DNA from 2 places in the Streptomyces sp. NPDC102402 genome. Region 1 is predicted to be linked to the other one. Evidence: predicted binding sites of a transcription regulator. Region 1 holds the regulator's gene; the other holds the start of a gene.

Evidence for each region. The regulator HspR, encoded in region 1, represses chaperone genes until heat shock. The targets are predictions, from matches to a motif close to TTGAGNNNNNNNNNCTCAA.
Region 2: lon (endopeptidase La) is a predicted target of HspR. The motif match lies at 1,298-1,316, and genes of this name have one in related genera.

Annotation. Positions count from the first base shown of each region.
Region 1 covers NZ_JBIWKR010000001.1:856,041-859,448, reverse strand. The annotation lists gene ACIRJR_RS03680 (helix-turn-helix transcriptional regulator) at 1-383, shown strand, start outside; gene ACIRJR_RS03675 (LuxR C-terminal-related transcriptional regulator) at 545-1,561, shown strand; gene ACIRJR_RS03670 (heat shock protein transcriptional repressor HspR) at 1,590-2,036, opposite strand; gene dnaJ (molecular chaperone DnaJ) at 2,038-3,222, opposite strand; gene grpE (nucleotide exchange factor GrpE) at 3,316-3,408, opposite strand, start outside.
Region 2 covers NZ_JBIWKR010000011.1:197,435-200,842, forward strand. The annotation lists gene lon (endopeptidase La) at 1-1,275, opposite strand, end outside; gene ACIRJR_RS27870 (nucleotidyltransferase domain-containing protein) at 1,405-2,244, shown strand; gene ACIRJR_RS27875 (spermidine synthase) at 2,332-3,015, shown strand; gene ACIRJR_RS27880 (response regulator transcription factor) at 3,248-3,408, shown strand, end outside.

The sequences.
Region 1 (3,408 bases):
TGGTGCAGCGCATGCTCATCTTCGACCGCGCCGTCGCCTTCATCCCCGCCCAGGACGACCTGACGGTCGCTCTGGAACTCCGGCACCCGGGTCTCGTCTCCTACCTGATCAACGTCTTCGAGCAACTCTGGCAACGTGCGACCCCGCTGCTGGAGGACGTCTCGTACACACCCACCCCCGCCGGGATCAGCGGCGTACAGCGCTCCATCGCCCAACTGCTGGTCGAGGGGCACGTCGACGATTCGATAGCCCGCCGGCTCGGCATGAACGTCCGCACCTGCCGGGCGCACATAGCCAAGCTCAACGCGGCACTCGGCAGCGGCAGTCGGGCTCAGCTCGGTTACCTCATCTCGCAGTCGGGAATCCTGGACCAGAAGGACTGACGGACCGGAGCCTCGCCGGGGCGGGGCGCCGCCGCCCCGTGACGAGCGGCATGCCGGGCACCGGGCGGGCGCCCACGACCGCGACACGTCCACACTCCACCCGGACACTAGGCTTACGCCACCGGCAACTTGTTGCAGCGCACAAAGCGGGGGGCTCCCAGATGGGAACAGAACCGGTGCAACCGCCGCACACCCACGGCCCGAGAGAACTCTGTGCCCCCGGACTCGAGTTGTACGAACGGGCCCTGCGCCAGGGCCGTATCGCCCGCTCGGACCTCGACGCGGCTCCGTGTCTGGCCGACGGGGCGCTGGTGCAGGCAGATCCCTGGGACGACGAGTGGTTCTGCCCCGTCCCGCCCTCGGCGGCCCTGGCCCGCCTGCTGCAGCCGCTCACACGCGAGATAGACGAGCGGGTGGAGCGGACCCTCGACCTGACCCGGTCCCTGGCCCCCCTGGCCGCCATAGCCAACGGCGACCCCCATCTGGCCATCACCATGCTGGAAGGTCCCGAGGCGATAAGGGCGGCCATCCACGAGGCCACCGCCCAGGCCACGGACGAGGTCCTCACGGCACAGCCGGGGAGCACCCGGCCCCGCACCACCCTGCGGACGGCCCTGGACAACGCCACGACCGCGATCGCCCGGGGCGCCGGTCTCCGTCACATCTACCAGCATCCGGCGCGCTACAGCACCCAGGTCAGGGAGTACCTGGAGCAGGTGCCCGCGGAGTCCCTCGACGTCCGGACCACGGAACTGACCGTCGAACGGCTGCTCATCTTCGACCGCAGGGTGGCCTTCATCCCGGCCACCGCCGACCGCAGCGCGGCGCTGGAGATCCGGCACCCCGCTCTCGTCCGCTACCTCGTACAGGTCTACGAGGTCCTCTGGACGCAGGCGACCCCGCTCACCCGGCAGCTTCCCACGGCCGCACCGGGGGTCCAGGTGACGGCCGTCCAGCAGAGCATCGCCCGGCTCCTCAGCCAGGGCCATGTCGACGACGCGGTGGCACGCAAGCTGGGCATCAGCGTCCGGACCTGCCGCGCTCACATCGCCAAGCTGATGCAGGCCCTCGGCGCCGACAGCCGCACCCATCTCGGGGCTCTCATCGTGCGGTCCGGCATGGTCGACGAGACCGACGTCGCCCGTGGCGCACGAAAAGGGCCCGCCTCCGAGCCGTGAGACTCGGGGCGGGCCCTCCACCGCGGGATCAGTCCTTCGTCCTCTTCGGCCGCCAGACCACCAGCGCGCTCGTCTGCTGCACGTCCTGGTACGGCACCAGATCACGCCGGTAGGAGGCGTGCACCTGCGCCTCGCGCTGCTGCATCGCCACGGCCGCGCCGTCCACCGCCGCCGAGAGCTCGGCGACGCGCTGCTGGAGCGCCGCGACCTGGTTCTCCAGCTCGATGATGCGCTTGATGCCGGCGAGGTTGATGCCCTCGTCCTGCGACAACTGCTGCACGGTGCGCAGCAACTCGATGTCACGGGCCGAGTAGCGCCGGCCGCGCCCGGCCGTGCGGTCGGGCGAGACCAGGCCGAGCCGGTCGTACTGGCGCAGTGTCTGCGGGTGCAGGCCCGAGAGCTGGGCCGCGATCGAGATCACGTAGACCGGTGATTCGTCGGTCAGCTGGTACGGATTGCGTCGACGGCCGTCCATCTCAAGCTCCCTTCGCAGCCTGGAACAGCTCCGCCCGCGGGTCCTCCCCCGCGGTCGCCTTCCGGTAGGCCTCCAGCGCGTCCTGAGCGTCCGCGCCGAGGTCCGTGGGTACGGACACCTCGACGGTGACGAGGAGGTCGCCCCGGGTGCCGTCCTTGCGCACGGCACCCTTGCCCCGGGCCCGCATCGTACGTCCGTTGGGCGTACCGGCAGGGAGCTTCAGGGTGACCGGAGGTCCTCCGAGCGTCGGGACCTTCACCTCGCCGCCGAGCGCCGCCTCCGGGAAGGTGACGGGCACGGTGACGGTGAGGTTGTCGCCCTTGCGGCCGAAGACCGGGTGGGCGTCGACGTGGACGACGACGTACAGGTCGCCGGCCGGACCGCCGCGCTCGCCCGGACTGCCCTTGCCGCGCAGCCGGATCCGCTGGCCGTCCGACACCCCCGCGGGGATCCTGACCTGCATCGTGCGGGCCGACTTCGCCCGGCCGCTTCCCTTGCAGACGTCGCAGGGGTCCTGGGCGATGAGGCCCCGGCCCTTGCAGTCCACACAGGGGTCGGTCAGCGAGAATCCGCCGCCGGTGCCGCGCGACACCTGCCCGGTGCCCACGCAGGTCGGGCAGACCCTCGGGGTGCCGTTCTTGTCGCCGGTGCCCGAACACGCCTTGCAGGGAGCCTGGCTGGACATCCGCAGCGGGACCGTGGCCCCGTCGACCGCCTCGGTGAAGCTGAGCGTCACCTCGGACTCGATGTCCTGGCCGCGGCGCGGCTGGACACGGGTGCCACCACCGCCCCGGTTGAACAGCCCACCGAAGACGTCACCGATGCCGCCACCGCCGAACCCGCCGGCGCCGGCGGTCTGGCCGCCGCCCGGGGCACCCCCGAAGAGGTCGCCCAGGTCGAAGTTGAAGTTGCCGCCCGCGCCGCCGGGACCTGCCCGGAAGCCTCCGTTGCCGAAGAGGGCGCGCGCCTCGTCGTACTCCTTGCGCTTCTTGGGGTCACCGAGGACGTCGTTCGCCTCGGAGATCTCCTTGAAGCGGTCCTCGGCCTTGGCGTCACCCTTGTTGGCGTCCGGGTGGTACTCGCGGGCGAGCTTCCGGTACGCCTTCTTGACCTCGGCGTCGGTGGCGTCCTTGGGGACGCCGAGAACCTTGTAGTAGTCCTTCTCGACGAAGTCCTTCGTGCTCATCGACGTCCCTCCTTCCGGACGATCGGCCGTGCGGCCGGCCCTGTGGCCGGCCGCACGCCCCGTCGGTGTTCACCGCAGTGGTCGGACGGAATGTCAGACCTCTTCGGTGCCACCGCTCTCCTCGTCGTCTGCCTTCTCTTCCTTCGCCGCAGCGGGCGTGGCACCCGGCTGCGGTTCTGCCACGGC
Region 2 (3,408 bases), on a different contig from region 1:
CTTGACGGCCCGGACGATGCGCCCCGGGAGCGCGCCGACGTACGTACGCCGGTGCCCCCTGATCTCCGCCTCGTCCCTGACACCGCCGAGCGCGACCCGGACGAACTTGCGGCCCATGGCGTGGGCGACGCTCTCGCCGAGCGAGGTCTTGCCCACACCGGGCGGACCGACCAGCGCCAGCACGGCGCCGCCGCGCCGGCCGCCGACCACGCCGAGTCCCCGGCCGGCACGCCGCTTGCGTACCGCGAGGTATTCGGTGATGCGTTCCTTCACGTCCTGGAGCCCGGCGTGCTCGGCGTCCAGGATCTCCTGGGCGCCCTTGATGTCGTAGGCGTCCTCGGTCCGCTCGGTCCAGGGGAGTTCGAGGACGGTGTCCAGCCAGGTCCGGATCCAGGAGCCCTCGGGGCTCTGGTCGGAGGCGCGTTCCAGCTTCTCGACCTCCTTCAGCGCGGCCTCGCGGACGTGCTGGGGCAGGTCGGCGGCCTCGACGCGGGCCCGGTAGTCGTCGGACTCGTCCTCCGGGTCGCCGTTGAGTTCGGAGAGCTCCTTGCGCACGGCGTCGAGCTGGCGCCTCAGCAGGAATTCGCGCTGCTGCTTGTCGACGCCCTCCTGGACGTCCTTGGCGATGGACTCGGCGACATCCTGCTCGGCGAGGTGCTCACCGAGCCACTGGACGGCCAGCTTCAGACGGGCGACCGCGTCCACGGTCTCCAGCAGCTGGACCTTCTGCGCGGTGGTGAGGAAGGGCGAGTAGCCGGAGTTGTCGGCGAGGGCGGAGATGTCCTCGATCTGCTGGACCCGGTCGACCACCTGCCAGGCGCCCCGCTTCTTCAGCCAGCTCGTCGCGAGGGCCTTGTACTCCTTGGCGAGCTCGGTGGCCGAGCCCGGCAGCGGATCGGGGAGCGACACGTCGATCCGCGTGCCCTCCACCCATAGCGCGTTGCCGGGTCCACTGGTCCCCGCTCCGATCCGCACCCGGTCGCGGGCCCGGATGAGCGCGCCCGGATCGCCGTCCGACAGGCGTCCGACCTGCTCCACGGTGCCCAGGACACCCGTCCCGGTGTAGTTGCCGTCGATACGCGGCACGAGCAGCACCTCGGGCTTGCCGCTCCCGGGCCGTGCGACGGCCTGAGCGGCCTCCACGGCTGCGCGCACCTCCGCGTCCGACAGGTCGAGCGGAACCACCATTCCGGGCAGCACGACCTCGTCGTCCAGCGGCAGCACGGGCAGGTCGATCGGCGTGGACGCCTTGGACGCGTTGGACTCTGCAGTCATGATCTCCCCTTCGGCAGGCAAGTTGAGCTATGTGGACTCAATGCTTGTGAGCCTCTGGATGTTCCCCTGCCGCTGTTCGCTCTCAGCGATCAAGCGCTTCGCACGACTCCCGCCTGCGAGGATCCCGCCATGGACCAGAAGGAAGGCGCCGAGGACAGAGGGCTCGCCGCCGACGGGAGCATCCGGCGCGAGGGGGCCGTCGACCGCGTCCAGCCGGCCTTCGTCCCGGTGGTCGAGGCGACCGGTGAGCGCCTGGCCGAGGCCTTCGCCCGCGCGCGGCTCCACAGCGCCTACCTCTACGGCAGCATCCCGAGGGGCACGGCCATTCCCGGCGTGTCCGACCTGGACCTGCTGGTGGTCCTGCACGACGGACCGACCGACGGGGACAGGGAGGCGGCCGAGGAGCTCGGCGCCGCCCTGGACGCCGCCTTTCCCGTGATCGACGGAGTCGGCGTGCTCCTCTCCACCGCCGGTGACGTGCTCAGTGAGGCGGAGCGCGACGACTCCGGCTTCTTCGTCGCGTGCCTCTGCACCCCGCTGCTGGGCGAGGACCTCGCCACCCGGCTGCCGCTCCACCGCCCCACCTCGCAGCTCGCCCGCGGCACGAACGGCGACCTGGCGGCCGTGCTCCCGCGGTGGCGCGGGCAGGCCGCGGGAGCCACCACCGACGACGCGCGTCCACGGCTGAGCCGGCGCGTCGCCCGCCGCGTCGTGCGGACGGCGTTCACGCTGGTCATGCCGGTCTGGGGCGGCTGGACGAGCGATCTGCACCGGTCCGCCGAACTGTTCGCGCGCTACCAGCCGGATCACCCGGAACGTGTCGCGCAGGTCCGGGCGGCAGCGGCCACGGCCCGCACGCCCTCGCCGGACCCGGCCGTACTCGCCATGCTCATCGACGACCTGGGGCCATGGCTCGCCTCCGCGTACACGGACGCCCACGGGACCAAGGCCGCCCGCCCCGGGGGGTGAGGCCCCCGCAATCCACTGGCACCCGGCCCGGCGGCGGGGAAAAATAGCGGGCCGGAAGCCCGCCCCCGAAGACCGGAGACCGAACGCATGCCCGCCCCCGACACCCACCGCCCCGTCGTCCTCGACCGGCGCGAGGGCCCCTTCGGCGAAGTCGTCCTGCGCGAGCGCGGTGACGACTTCGAGATCATCGCCAACGGCTGCTTCCTGATGGACACCTCCGACGGGCGCTCCGAGCGGCTGCTGATCGACGCCGCGCTCGCCGCGCTGCCCGCGGGACGGCCGGATCCGTCGGTGCTGATCGGCGGGCTCGGCGTCGGGTTCTCACTCGTACGCGCCGCCGGCGAACCGCGCTGGGGCCGGATCGTGGTCGTGGAGCGTGAGCAGGCCGTCGTGGACTGGCACCTCGGCGGACCGCTCGGCCGGATCTCCGGGGCGGCGCTGGCCGATCCGCGCACCGAGATCCTCCGCGCGGACCTCGTGGCCCACCTCCACACGACCACGGAGCGTTACGACGCACTGTGCCTGGACATCGACAACGGCCCCGACTGGACCGTGACCGAGGACAACGGGAGCCTCTACTCACCCACCGGTCTCGCGGCCTGCAGGGAGCGTCTGACGCCCGGTGGAGTCCTCGCGGTGTGGTCCGCGCAGCCGTCCCCGGAGTTCGGGGAAGCTTTGCGGAATGCCGGATTCCACGCAGTAACGACCGAAGAAGTAGCCGTTGCCCGAGGTGTGCCGGACGTGGTCCATCTCGCACTCCGGAGCGACTGAACCCCCACCCGGTATGCACATCCCGGTCCCGCCACGGACCGGGCGCCGCAACTCCGCCGGTCCGTATCCTTTCCGCGGGTAACACCTTCACGTCGGACAACACCCTGCGTAGCCGAGAGGCGTCCTCTGCCTTTACGCTGCTGACCGGCACAAGGGATCACCGACGAAATCCACAAGCGATAACCGTGCCTCCGGGGGAATGGCCTCCGCGAGAACGGGCAGGGGCGGGGCGATGGAACAGACACACACCACCCACAACGGCGTCGCGGCCACCCCCGGGGCTCAGCGCCGGGTGCTGGTGGTCGAGGACGACGCGACGATCGTCGACGCCATTTCCGCCCGGCTGCGGGCCGAGGGCTTCCTGGTGCAGACCGCACTGGACGGGCCCGCGGC